Regions from separate parts of the Enterobacter cloacae complex sp. ECNIH7 genome, predicted to be linked through region 2. Evidence: predicted binding sites of a transcription regulator. Region 2 holds the regulator's gene; each other region holds the start of a gene.
The links. Region 2 encodes CRP, which controls carbon source genes, mostly activating them, when cyclic AMP is high. Its sites were predicted from a motif close to ATGTGANNNNNNTCACAT; they were not measured.
Positions count from the first base shown of each region.

Region 1 (4,683 bases), 1.3 Mb from region 2:
CCAAAGCGGAACCCGCTGATCATGTAAACAATCGGGTTCAGGTGCGACAGCGCCTGCCAGAACGGTGGCAGCAGCGTCAGGGAGTAGAACACCCCGCCGAGATAGGTCAGCGGCGTCAGCACGAAGGTCGGGATCAGGCTGATGTCGTCAAACGTTTTGGCGAACACGGCGTTCAGCAGACCGGCCAGCGAGAACAGGATCGCCGTCAGGAGCAGCGTGAGCGCGACAAACAGCCACGAGTGGACCTGGAACGGCACGAAGAACAGCGAAATCGCCGTGACCAGGATCCCCACGCACAGCCCGCGCGCCACGCCGCCGCCAACATAGCCCGCGATAATGACGTGCGTCGGCACCGGCGCGACCAGCAGCTCTTCAATATTGCGCTGGAACTTGGCGCTGAAGAATGACGACGCCACGTTGGCATAGGCGTTGGTGATCACCGCCATCATGATCAGGCCCGGCACGATAAACTGCATATAGGTAAAGCCGTGCATTTCACCAATCCGGGAACCAATCAGGTTACCGAAGATGATGAAATAAAGCGTCATCGTGATGACCGGCGGCACCAGGGTTTGCACCCAGATACGCATAAAGCGGTTGATCTCTTTCGCCCAGATACTTTTCAGCGCGACCCAGTAAAGATGCGTCATGCCTTGTCTCCTTGTTTGTCATGTACCAGAGAGACAAACAGCTCTTCCAGTCGGTTCGCTTTGTTACGCATACTTAAAACCTGAATCCCCTGCGCGCTCAGCTGTAAGAACACGCTGTTAATCCCCTGCTCGCGCAGCACTTCCACTTCCAGCGTCGAGGTATCCACCAGACGATAGTTGTAACCTTCAAGTTTTGGCAGCGCGCTTTTCGCCGCCAGATCGAGAATGAAGGTTTCGGATTTCAGCTTGGAGAGCAGATTCTTCATCGAGGTGTTTTCCACCAGCTCGCCGTGCTGAATGATGCCGATGTTGCGGCACAGCATTTCAGCCTCTTCCAGATAGTGGGTGGTCAGAATAATGGTGGTGCCTTTGTCGTTGAGATCTTTCAGGAAGCCCCACATGGAACGACGAAGTTCGATATCGACACCCGCAGTCGGCTCATCGAGGATCAGCAGTTTTGGCTCATGCATCAGCGCACGGGCGATCATCAGGCGGCGCTTCATCCCGCCGGACAACATGCGCGCGCGTTCGTTACGCTTTTCCCACAGGTCGAGCTGCTTTAGGTATTTTTCGCTACGCTCGAGGGCCTCTTTACGCTCAACGCCGTAATAGCCCGCCTGGTTAACGACAATTTGCTGCACCGTCTCGAACGGGTTGAAGTTGAACTCCTGCGGAACCAGCCCCAGCTGGCGCTTGGCGTTCACCACATCTTTTTGCAGGTCGTACCCAAAGACGCTCACCCGGCCGGACGTTTTATTGACCAGCGAGCTGATAATCCCAATGGTGGTCGATTTCCCCGCCCCGTTCGGCCCCAGAAGCGCGTAAAAATCACCGGCCTCTACTTTCAGATCTATTCCGCGTAGCGCCTGAACGCCACCCGGATAGGTTTTTTTAAGCTGCTCAAGCTCCAGTGCAATTGCCATGAAATTAACTTACCTTCAGTTCTTACACACGTTGTGTGGTTTCATTAAAAGTCGGGTTACCCTATAGTAGCGCAACGCAATAACTCGGTTACAGGTCGCTAACCTCCATGAACAACATAGATACACTCATCAGCAACAATGCACTATGGTCAAAAATGCTGGTGGAGGAAGACCCCGGATTTTTTGGAAAACTCGCGCAGGCTCAGAACCCACGCTTTCTCTGGATTGGATGTTCCGACAGCCGCGTACCGGCGGAGCGCCTGACCGGCCTTGAACCCGGCGAACTGTTTGTTCACCGCAATGTCGCCAATCTCGTGATTCACACCGATCTCAACTGTCTTTCTGTTGTTCAGTATGCCGTGGACGTTCTGCAAGTCGAGCACATCATCATCTGCGGCCATTATGGCTGCGGCGGCGTGCAGGCGGCGGTTGAAAACACGGAACTGGGGCTCATTGATAACTGGCTATTGCACATCCGCGATATCTGGTTCAAACATAGCTCACTGCTGGGCGAAATGCCGCAGGAACGTCGCATGGATACCCTTTGCGAACTCAACGTGATGGAGCAGGTATATAACCTGGGTCACTCAACGATCATGCAATCAGCGTGGAAACGCGGGCAGAAGGTTTCTATCCACGGCTGGGCGTACGGTATTCACGATGGCCTGCTGCGCAATCTGGAAGTGACCGCCACCAACCGCGAAACGCTGGAGCAGCGTTACCGTTCGGGGATTGCCAACCTTCAGCTTAAGCATGTAAATCATAAATAAAGCCGGGGATTTTCTCCCTCTCCCTTTGGGAGAGGGCCGGGATGAGGGCATTAGCCCGCCATTACTCGTCCAGCAATACCACTTTCCCCACATACGGCAGATGACGATAGCGCTGCGCGTAGTCAATGCCGTAACCGACGACGAATTCGTCCGGAATCGAGAAGCCCACGAACTCTACCGGCACCTGCACTTCACGACGGTCAGGTTTATCCAGCAGCGTACAAATCGCCAGAGATTTTGGTTCACGCAGGCTCAGGATCTCGCGCACTTTTGACAGCGTGTTGCCGGAGTCGATGATGTCCTCAACGATCAACACATCTTTGCCACGAATATCTTCATCCAGATCTTTCAGGATTTTCACATCACGGGTAGTGGACATGCCGCTGCCGTAGCTGGAGGCGGTCATAAAATCGACCTCATGGGGCACATGCACCTCACGACACAGGTCTGCCATGAACATGAAAGAGCCGCGCAACAGACCGACCAGCACCATTTCGCTGCCGCTGTCCTTGTAATGTTCGGTGATTTGATGACCCAGTTCGGCGATACGCGCTTTGATCTCGGCTTCCGGGATCATCACTTCAACAGTATGTTTCATATTACTAACCAAATGATTTTAGTGAAAATCTCTCAATACGGATGAGTTAATATCCAGCACTGATACGCAAGCCAGCCATTATATCAGCAAATGGATAAGCCTGGCGTATGAGTTATAAAAAGCAAATATTGTGATTCCGATCACACTTGTTAATACCTATAATTAGTTGCTAGCAAATTATTAACAAAAACTGACGAGTACACTTTCTATGGCTGAAACAAACTCTAAACAGCCGCGTCTACTGGTGACATTAACAGCCGCATTCGCAGCCTTCTGCGCGCTGTATCTGTTAATCGGTGGCGTCTGGCTGGTCGCTTTAGGCGGCTCCTGGTACTACCCGATTGCGGGTCTAGTTATGGTTGCCGTAACCGTCCTGCTGTTGCGTAGAAAACAATCAGCACTGTGGCTGTATGCCGCCCTCCTCCTTGCCACCATGATCTGGGGCGTCTGGGAAGTCGGTTTTGACTTCTGGGCACTGACGCCGCGCAGCGACATCCTGGTCTTCTTCGGTATCTGGCTGATCCTGCCGTTCGTCTGGCGTCGCCTGATTGTGCCTTCCAGCGGTGCGGTGGCGGGCCTGGTTGTTGCCCTGCTTATTACCGGCGGCATTCTGACCTGGGCCGGCTTTAATGACCCGCAGGAGATCAACGGTACGCTGAACGCAGAATCCACGCCTGCGGCAGCTATCTCCCAGGTCGCTGACGGCGACTGGCCTGCGTATGGTCGTAATCAGGAAGGTCAACGCTACTCTCCGCTGAAGCAGATCAACGCGGACAACGTTAAAAACCTGAAGGAAGCCTGGGTATTCCGTACCGGCGATGTGAAGATGCCGAACGATCCGGGCGAGCTGACCAACGAAGTGACGCCGATTAAAGTCGGCAACATGCTCTACCTGTGTACGGCGCACCAGCGTCTGTTCGCGCTTGACGCGGCCACCGGTAAAGAGAAATGGCACTTCGATCCGCAGCTGAACTCCAACCCGTCCTTCCAGCACGTCACCTGTCGCGGCGTCTCTTACCATGAAGCGCGCGCCGATAATGCCAGCCCGGAAGTCATTGCTGACTGTCCTCGCCGCATCATGCTGCCGGTGAACGATGGCCGTCTGTTCGCCATCAATGCCGAAACGGGCAAGCTGTGCGAAACCTTTGCCAACAAAGGTATCCTGAACCTGCAGACCAACATGCCGGACACCACGCCGGGTCTGTATGAGCCCACCTCGCCGCCAATCATCACCGATAAAACCATCGTGATTGCCGGTTCGGTAACGGATAACTTCTCCACGCGTGAAACCTCCGGCGTTATCCGTGGTTTCGACGTGAACACCGGTAAGCTGCTGTGGGCCTTCGACCCGGGCGCGAAAGATCCCAACGCGATCCCGTCGGACGAGCACACCTTTACCTTTAACTCGCCAAACTCCTGGGCACCGGCGGCGTATGACGCGAAGCTGGACCTGGTCTACCTGCCGATGGGCGTGACCACGCCAGATATCTGGGGCGGTAACCGCACGCCGGAGCAGGAGCGTTATGCGAGCGCTATCGTGGCGCTGAACGCGACCACCGGCAAACTGGCATGGAGCTACCAGACCGTTCACCACGATCTGTGGGATATGGATATGCCGTCCCAGCCGACGCTGGCGGACATTACCGTTAATGGCAAAACCGTTCCGGTGATTTACGCGCCGGCCAAGACGGGCAACATCTTCGTGCTGGATCGCAGCAACGGTAAGCTGGTTGTGCCTGCAC
Region 1 covers NZ_CP017990.1:878,932-883,614, reverse strand. Annotated here, with positions in the region: gene WM95_RS04220 (ABC transporter permease) at 1-650, opposite strand, end outside; gene WM95_RS04215 (ABC transporter ATP-binding protein) at 647-1,573, opposite strand; gene can (carbonate dehydratase) at 1,681-2,343, shown strand; gene hpt (hypoxanthine phosphoribosyltransferase) at 2,405-2,941, opposite strand; gene WM95_RS04200 (glucose/quinate/shikimate family membrane-bound PQQ-dependent dehydrogenase) at 3,150-4,683, shown strand, end outside.
Region 1: a site for CRP is predicted at 3,070-3,087, ahead of hpt (hypoxanthine phosphoribosyltransferase). Genes of this name have one in related genera too.

Region 2 (4,683 bases):
GAACTGCATGAGACGGTCAATATCATGCCCCGCAACGCGTTTCACGGCTGATCTTCCACCCTTTTCAGTCAGGGAGTTGCTATGTCTGCCAGACATCCGGTTATTGCCGTTACGGGGTCGAGTGGTGCAGGAACCACCACCACCAGCCTCGCATTTCGCAAGATTTTCGCCCAGCTGAATCTCCGTGCGGCGGAGGTCGAAGGCGACAGCTTTCACCGCTACACGCGTCCGGAGATGGACATGGCCATTCGTAAGGCGCGCGATTCGGGTAAACACATCAGCTACTTCGGCCCGGAAGCCAATGACTTCGGCCTGCTGGAACAAACCTTTATAGAGTATGGCAAGAGCGGCAAAGGGCAGTCCCGCAAGTATCTGCACACCTATGATGAAGCCGTACCCTGGAATCAGGTGCCGGGAACCTTTACCCCGTGGCAGCCGCTGCCGGAACCCACCGACGTCCTGTTTTACGAAGGATTGCACGGCGGCGTGGTCACCCCTCAACACGACGTGGCGCGCCACGTGGATCTGCTGGTCGGCGTGGTCCCTATCGTTAACCTGGAGTGGATCCAGAAGCTGACGCGTGACATGAGCGAGCGCGGCCATTCGCGAGAGGCTGTGATGGACTCGGTGGTGCGCTCCATGGAGGATTACATCAACTTCCTGACGCCGCAGTTCTCCCGCACCCATATCAACTTCCAGCGCGTGCCGACGGTGGACACCTCCAACCCGTTTGCCGCTAAAAGCATCCCGTCGCTGGATGAGAGCTTTGTGGTGATCCATTTCCGCAATCTCGAAGGCATTGACTATCCCTGGCTGCTGGCGATGCTGCAGGGCTCGTTTATTTCGCACATGAATACGTTAGTCGTGCCGGGCGGGAAAATGGGGCTGGCGATGGAGCTCATCATGACGCCGCTGGTGGAGCGACTGATGGAAGGGAAGCAGATCGCGTGAGCATGTTCCCTCTCCCAGTGGGAGAGGGTTAGGGTGAGGGCATCAACACGCACGATGCCCCATCAATCACGCCTCGATCACTTCATACGAATGGGTGATTTTTACCGCTTTCTCCAGCATTAACGCCACAGAGCAGTACTTCTCCGCAGACAGGTCCACCGCACGTGAGACCGCCGCGTCTTTCAGTTCTTTACCGGTGACCACAAAGTGCAGGTTAATATGGGTGAACAGGCGTGGCGCCTCATCGCGACGCTCTGATGTGAGTTTAACCTCACAATCCGTCACGTCATGACGTCCTTTTTGCAGAATCGACACCACGTCAATGGCGCTGCAACCCCCTGCCGCCATCAGCACCATTTCCATTGGGCTTGGCGCTTTATCGCCGGAGTTACCGTCCATCAAAATCTGGTGTCCTGATGCGGATTCGCCCAGGAACGTTAAACCTTCAACCCACTTCACGCGCGCTTGCATATTCATTAACTCCAACGTTGCATTTTTGGTGACAGATTACGCGTGCGTTACATTTCTCGCAATGGAAGGCGACCTGCATCATGCTGAAGCGAGACACCAGGAGACACGCGGCGAAAGCTATGCTAAAACACTCAGGATGCTACAGTAATACATTGACGTTACACGTGTATGCAGAGGACATCAAACTTTACTGGCTGCGAAACGTTACGGTAGCCGACTTCCCAGGGTATGGGTAAGAATTCGATTGCAACCCCAGAGTCCGGATGCATCTGATGACTCTGGTGACAGCTTATAACAGAGGATAACAGCGCATGGTGCTTGGCAAACCGCAAACAGACCCGACTCTCGAATGGTTCTTGTCTCATTGCCACATTCATAAGTACCCATCGAAGAGCACGCTGATTCACCAGGGTGAAAAAGCGGAAACGTTGTATTACATCGTTAAAGGCTCGGTGGCAGTGCTGATCAAAGATGAAGAAGGGAAAGAGATGATCCTTTCTTATCTGAACCAGGGCGATTTCATCGGTGAACTGGGCCTGTTTGAAGAGGGCCAGGAACGTAGCGCCTGGGTTCGTGCAAAGACAGCATGTGAAGTGGCTGAAATTTCTTACAAGAAGTTCCGTCAGCTGATTCAGGTTAACCCTGACATCCTGATGCGTCTTTCTTCCCAGATGGCGCGCCGTCTGCAGGTCACGTCAGAGAAAGTGGGTAACCTCGCCTTCCTGGACGTTACCGGCCGTATCGCACAAACCCTGTTGAACCTGGCGAAACAGCCAGACGCAATGACCCACCCGGACGGCATGCAAATTAAAATTACCCGTCAGGAAATTGGTCAGATCGTCGGTTGCTCCCGTGAAACAGTGGGCCGTATCCTGAAAATGCTGGAAGATCAAAACCTGATCTCCGCCCACGGTAAAACCATCGTGGTCTACGGAACGCGTTAATTCCGCTCAAACGGCGTGTCACCGCAGGGTGTCACGCCGTTTTTGTCTCTACTCCCCATGTGGCGCAGGCTGATCTATCACCCGGAAGTTAACTACGCACAGCGGCAAACGCTGGTGTTGTGTCTTCCTGTGGCCATAGGCCTGATCCTCGGACATCTTCAGCAAGGCCTGCTGTTTTCCCTCGTGCCCGCCTGCTGCAACATCGCCGGTCTGGACACGCCGCATAAGCGCTTTTTCAAACGCCTGATTATCGGTGGCTGCCTGTTTGCCGGCTGTAGCCTCGCCGTGCAGCTTCTGCTTGCCCGGGATATCCCGCTGCCGCTGATCCTGACCGTGCTGGCGATGACGCTCGGCGTCACGGCGGAAATCAGTTCGCTGCACGCCCGCCTGCTTCCCGCCTCGCTGATTGCGGCTATTTTCACGCTGAGCCTCGCCGGGAACATGCCGGTGTGGGAGCCGCTGCTGATCTACGCCCTGGGGACATTATGGTACGGGCTATTTAACTGGTTTTGGTTCTGGCTGTGGCGCGAACAGCCGCTGCGTGAATCCCTGAGCCTGCTCTATGTGCAGCTTGCGGATTACTGCGAAGCCAAATATACCCTGCTCACCCAGCATACCGACCCGGAAAAATCCTTACCGCCGCTGCTGACGCGCCAGCAGAAGGTGGTGGATCTCATAAGCCAGTGCTATCAGCAGCTGCATATGCTCGCCGCCAACAAGAACCACGAATACAAACGGCTGCTGCGCACCTTCCAGGTCGGGCTGGATCTGCAGGAGCACATCTCCGTAAGCCTTCATCACCCGCAGGAGGTGCAAAAGCTGGTCGAGCGCAGCCACGCCGAAGCGGTGATCCGCTGGAACGCACAAACCGTGTCCGCACGTCTGCGCGTGCTGGCCGATGATATTCTCTACCACCGCTACCCCACGCGCTTTAACATGGAAAAACAGCTGGGCGCGCTGGAGAAAATCGCCCGCCAGCATCCCGATAACCCGGTCGGCCAGTTTGCCGCCTGGCACTTCAGCCGCATCGCCCGCGTGTTGCGCACGCAGCGCCCGCTTTATCCCCGCGACCTGATGGCGGATAAGCAAAAACGGCTTCCGTTATTGCCCGCGCTCAGGAGCTATCTTTCCCTTAAATCGTCCGCCCTGCGCAACGCCGCCAGGATTAGCGTTATGCTCAGTACCGCCAGCCTGATGGGCATGGCGCTGCACCTGCCGAAACCGTACTGGATCTTAATGACCGTGCTGTTTGTCACCCAGAACGGCTACGGCGCCACGCGGGTGCGTATTCTGCACAGGGCTGGCGGAACGATGGCCGGGCTGATCATTGCGGGCGTAACGCTACACTTCCACGTGCCGGAAGGCTATACCCTGGCAGGCATGCTGGCGATCACGCTGGTGAGCTACCTGATTATCCGCAAAAATTACGGCTGGGCGATGGTGGGCTTTACGGTGACGGCGGTATATACCCTGCAGCTGCTCACGCTCAATGGCGAACAGTTTATTATCGCCAGGCTGATTGATACCCTGATCGGCTGCCTGATTGCCTTTGGCGGAATGGTCTGGCTGTGGCCGCAGTGGCAGAGCGGGCTGCTGAGGCAGAACGCCCACGACGCGCTGGAAGCCGACCAGCAGGCTATTCGCCTGATCCTGAGCGACGACCCGCAGCCCTCCCCGCTGGCCTATCAGCGGATGAAGGTCAACCAGGCGCACAACGCCCTGTTTAACTCGCTCAACCAGGCGATGCAGGAGCCGGGCTTTAACTCGCACTATCTGGCAGACATGAAGCTCTGGGTGACGCACAGCCAGTTTATCGTCGAGCACATTAACGCCATGACCACGCTGGCGCGCGAGCACACGATGCTGACGCCGGATCTGGCGCAGCGCTATTTGCAGTCGTGTGAAATTGCGTTGCAGAGGTGTCAGCAGCGTCTGGAGTATGACGCGCCGGGCGAGTCGGGCGACTCAAACATTCTGGAAGCGCCGGAGACGTTAACCCACGGGCCAATGAGCACGCTGGAGCAGCATTTGCAGCGCGTTCTGGGGCATCTGAACACCATGCACACCATTTCGTCGGTGGCATGGCGTCAGCGTCCGCATCACGGCATTTGGTTAACGCGCCGGTTAAAGCGAACCGAGTATTAGCCTTTAACGATCTTCGCGACCGCCGAGGCAAAGCGGGTTAACCCCTCTTCGATGTCTTTGTCTTCTACCACCAGCGACGGCGCAAAGCGCATCACGTCCGGCCCGGCATTGAGCACCATCACTCCTTCGTGCGCGGCGGCGTGCAGGAAGTCGCGCGCGCGACCTTTGTACT
Region 2 covers NZ_CP017990.1:4,745,045-4,749,727, forward strand. Annotated here, with positions in the region: gene WM95_RS23750 (YheU family protein) at 1-51, shown strand, start outside; gene WM95_RS23755 (phosphoribulokinase) at 82-951, shown strand; gene WM95_RS23760 (OsmC family protein) at 1,018-1,422, opposite strand; gene crp (cAMP-activated global transcriptional regulator CRP) at 1,734-2,366, shown strand; gene WM95_RS23770 (YccS/YhfK family putative transporter) at 2,424-4,511, shown strand; gene argD (bifunctional acetylornithine/succinyldiaminopimelate transaminase) at 4,508-4,683, opposite strand, start outside.

Region 3 (4,683 bases), 2.0 Mb from region 2:
CAGAACGGCAACGCGCTGTGGGTGGAGTGGGAAATGGTGTGCGACGGCGCAACCATCAACCTGAAGGTCAACGCGCGCGGGGATTATCGTCCGGCTTGGAAATCGCTTAAGGTGTCGCTGCCTGGAGGGGAAAAACGTACGCTGCTGGTGAACGGGGTTGAAGGGGGCGAGTGGGTGATCTAGTACGGCCTGATGCCCTCACCCTAACCCTCTCCCACAGGGAGAGGGAATAAAGGCACGCCCCCTTTCTCTAAGTATTTCGCGCTGCAGGAAGGCGGCAAACCTGTGAATCCCCGGGAGCTTATATAAGTAAGTGACCGGGGTGAACAGGTGAAGCCAACGCATCTGCAGCGTGAAAGACGACGGGAAATTAGCCGTCGATACCTTTACTGCGCAGGTAATCTTCATAGTTACCGGTGAAGTCCACCACGCGCTCTGGCGTAATTTCGATCACGCGGGTCGCCAGCGAGCTGACGAACTCACGGTCGTGAGAGACGAAGATCAGGGTCCCCTGATACATCTCCAGCGCCATGTTCAGGGATTCGATGGATTCCATGTCCAGGTGGTTAGTCGGTTCGTCCATCACCAGGATGTTTGGTTTTTCCATCATCAGCTTGCCGAACAGCATGCGGCCCTTCTCACCACCGGAGAGCACCTTAGCCGGCTTTTTGATGTCGTCCTGGCTGAACAGCAGACGACCCAGAATGCTGCGCACCGCCTGCTCGTCGTCGCCTTCCTGCTTCCACTGGCTCATCCAGTCAAAGACGGTCAGGTCATTTTCGAACTCGTATTCATGGTCCTGCGCGTAGTAGCCAATCTGCGCGTTTTCAGACCACTTCACGGTGCCGTTGTCCGGCTGCAGTTCGCCGACCAGGGTTTTCAGCATGGTGGATTTACCCACGCCGTTGGCACCGAGGATGGCAATCTTCTCGCCCACTTCCAGCAGCAGGTTGAAGTTTTTAAACAGCGGGCCTTCATCGAAGCCTTTGGTAAGGGCTTCCACTTCCAGCGCGTTACGGAACAGCTTCTTGTCCTGCTCGAAGCGGATGAACGGGTTCTGACGGCTGGAGGCTTTAACCTCTTCCAGCTTGATTTTATCAATCTGACGCGCGCGCGAGGTTGCCTGACGCGATTTAGAGGCGTTGGCGCTGAAGCGGCTGACGAAGGACTGCAGGTCAGCAATCTGCGCTTTCTTCTTGGCGTTATCCGCCAGCAGACGTTCACGCGCCTGGGTGGCCGCCGTCATGTACTCGTCATAGTTGCCCGGGTAAACGCGCAGCTCGCCGTAGTCCAGATCCGCCATGTGCGTACAGACCATGTTCAGGAAGTGACGGTCGTGCGAAATGATGATCATGGTGCTGTCGCGATCGTTCAGCGTCTGCTCCAGCCAGCGGATGGTGTCGATGTCCAGGTTGTTCGTCGGTTCGTCGAGCAGCAGGATGTCCGGGTTAGAGAACAGCGCCTGTGCCAGCAGCACGCGCAGCTTCCAGCCTGGCGCCACTTCGCTCATCGGGCCGTAATGTTGTTCGACAGGAATACCCACGCCAAGCAGCAGCTCACCCGCGCGCGCTTCTGCAGAGTAACCGTCCATCTCACCGTACTGCGTTTCCAGATCGGCCACTTTATAGCCATCTTCTTCGCTCATTTCGGCCAGCGCGTAGATGCGATCGCGCTCCTGCTTCACTTCCCACAGTTCCCCATGCCCCATGATCACGGTGTCGAGCACGGTGAACTCTTCGAAGGCGAACTGATCCTGACGCAGCTTACCGATACGCTCGTTAGGGTCGAGCGATACGTTGCCGAGCGTCGGCTCCAGGTCACCGCCGAGGATCTTCATAAAGGTGGATTTTCCGCTACCGTTGGCACCAATCAGGCCGTAACGGTTGCCGCCGCCAAATTTGACGGAAATGTTTTCGAACAGCGGCTTACTGCCAAACTGCATAGTGACGTTGCTGGTAACTAACACGGGGAGATTCCTGCGAAAAGTGTGATAAACACGGCATTATGCCACAATTCCGAATTGAGATCCCGTGTTGCGGCAATCCACTAAACTTTAACAAAATCGAAAAAAATGTGATTTCGTACACATCTGAATTCCCTGTTAGCGGGAATGCACATATAATGCGCTCCCATCACAGATTCAGACTTATCAACTCATCGCCAGAATGGCTTAGATACCTCGCACAACATGAACATGAAATTAACAACGCTTTTAGCGGCGGCGTTAGCCGTAGTAGGTTTTTGTAAGACCGCGTCTGCGGTGACGTATCCCCTGCCAACAGACGGTAGCCGTCTGGTAGGCCAGAACCAGGTTGTGACGGTACCAGAAGGTAACTCTCAGCCGCTGGAGTATTTCGCTGCGCAGTACCAGCTGGGCCTGTCTAACATGCTGGAAGCGAACCCGGGCGTTGACCCGTATCTGCCGAAAGCGGGTACCGTGCTGAATATTCCTCAGCAGCTGATCCTGCCGGATACCGTTCATGAAGGTATCGTGATTAACAGCGCCGAAATGCGTCTGTATTACTACCCGAAAGGCACCAACACCGTTATCGTGCTGCCAATCGGTATCGGCCAGCTGGGTAAAGACACCCCAATGAACTGGACCACCAAAGTTGAGCGTAAGAAAGCGGGCCCAACCTGGACGCCGACTGCCAAAATGCACGCGGAATACATCGCTGCGGGCGAACCGCTGCCAGCCGTTGTACCGGCAGGCCCGGATAACCCAATGGGTCTGTACGCGCTGTACATTGGCCGCCTGTACGCTATCCACGGTACCAACGCCAACTTCGGTATCGGCCTGCGCGTAAGCCACGGCTGCGTGCGTCTGCGTAACGACGACATCAAGTTCCTGTTCGAAAACGTGCCGGTCGGTACGCGCGTGCAGTTCATCAACGAACCGGTGAAAGCGACCTCTGAGCCAGACGGCAGCCGCTACATCGAAGTGCACAACCCGCTGTCCACCAGCGAAGACCAGATCAACAACAACGAAATCGTCCCTGTTACGCTGAACAGCGCGGTGCAGGCGGTGACTTCTCAGCCAGACGTAGAAACGGCGATTGTTGACCAGGCCGTGCAGAACCGCTCCGGTATGCCGGTGCGTTTGAACTGATAGCGAAGCATTAAAAAAGCGGGCCTCGTTGCCCGCTTTTTTTTATCCATTATTCACGATCACTATCCCGCCGTGGTCGTACCGATAGTGGCAGTGGGCATACTCCAGCGGCGTGCCGTCCTCCAGATAAATCACCTGCTCCACCTCCAGCACCGGATCGGTTTCTTCGCAGACCAGATGCTCCCTGTCCAGCGCGTTGGGCTTAAGCGCCCGCACCACCCGATACGACCCCATAATTTTCAGCCCCAGCGTCTCCTGCACGTACTGAAACACCGACCCTTCAAGATGGTTTTTCGTCAGGCCCGGCACCAGATTCATCGGCATCACCGTGGAATCCAGCGACATCGGTTCGCCGTTCAGCAGGCGGAGTCGAATGAAGTCATAGATCGGCGCATCGGCGTTAATCATCAGCGACGCCTGCTCTTTTTCGTTCGGGAAGCGCAGCTCGAAATGCACCACCCGGCTGGTCACCGTGCCCAGATGTTCCCAGGTTTTGGTCGCACCAAAGTAGTCGCTGCCGGAGAGATCCCACTGCGAGAGCTGAAGGAAGTTTTTACGGATGAACGTGCCCTGCCCCTGGCGGGTATAGACCAGACCTTCGACGATCAGCTGGCGCATCGCCTGCTGAATGGTCATCCGGCTGGTGCTGAACTCCGCCGCCAGCGCAAACTGGTCCGGCAGCGGTTCATTGGCGGCGTACTGCTGGCTGATAATGCGTTTCTTAATTTCCCGCGCTATGGTGATGTACTTCGCCGCCATCGTCCTTCCTTTCAGTTAGTTTTCTATCCCGCTGTTTTTCAACGCCACTCTCTCGGCAATCTTGAGGAAAGGCAGGTAGAAGAATACACCAAATACGATGATTGCCAACTGCACCACCACCGCCCGCCAGTCCCCCGCCGTGGCAAGCCAGGCGCTGAGAATGGGCGGCGTGGTCCACGGGATCATCACCACGCAGCGCGATATTAACCCCAGCGTGGTACAGAGCCAGGCGAAGTAAATGCCGATGGCGGGCAGCAGCACGAACGGGATCATCAGCGGCAGGTTAAACACGATCGGCAGGCCAAAAATCACCGGCTCGTTGATGTTAAACAGGCCCGGCGCCAGCGACAGACGCGCCACCTGCTTCGCCGATTTTTGTCTGGAGAAGATAAAGATGGCAATCAGCAGCGAGATCGTGCTGCCCGTGCCGCCCACCATGCCAAACGTCGGCACGAAGATGTTGTTGATGATATGCGGGATGGGCTGACCGTTGGCGAAGGCCAGCATGTTCTCGTTGGTGTTGATCAGCAGGAACGGCTCCAGCACCACGCTGTTGACGACAGACTGATGAATACCCAGCGTGAACAGGAAGTTACCGAAGCTGTAGATGAAAATCGTCCCCGGCAGGCTGGTGTTGATCAGCCGCAGCGGCTGCTGGATAAAGGTCGTAATAAGATGGATCAGATCCGTTTGCAGTACGTTTGCCAGCACGGCCGCCAGCACCGCGAACAGGGAGAGCGTGAGGATGGTCGGGATCAGCGCGGTAAAGGATTTGCTCACCGCCGGAGGCACGTTTTCCCCGAGGGAAATGTGCA
Region 3 covers NZ_CP017990.1:1,623,895-1,628,577, reverse strand. Annotated here, with positions in the region: gene WM95_RS08015 (glycoside hydrolase family 31 protein) at 1-183, shown strand, start outside; gene WM95_RS08005 (ABC-F family ATPase) at 371-1,966, opposite strand; gene ldtB (L,D-transpeptidase) at 2,189-3,109, shown strand; gene WM95_RS07995 (GntR family transcriptional regulator) at 3,152-3,868, opposite strand; gene WM95_RS07990 (PTS sugar transporter subunit IIC) at 3,884-4,683, opposite strand, start outside.
Region 3: a site for CRP is predicted at 2,072-2,089, ahead of ldtB (L,D-transpeptidase). Genes of this name have one in related genera too.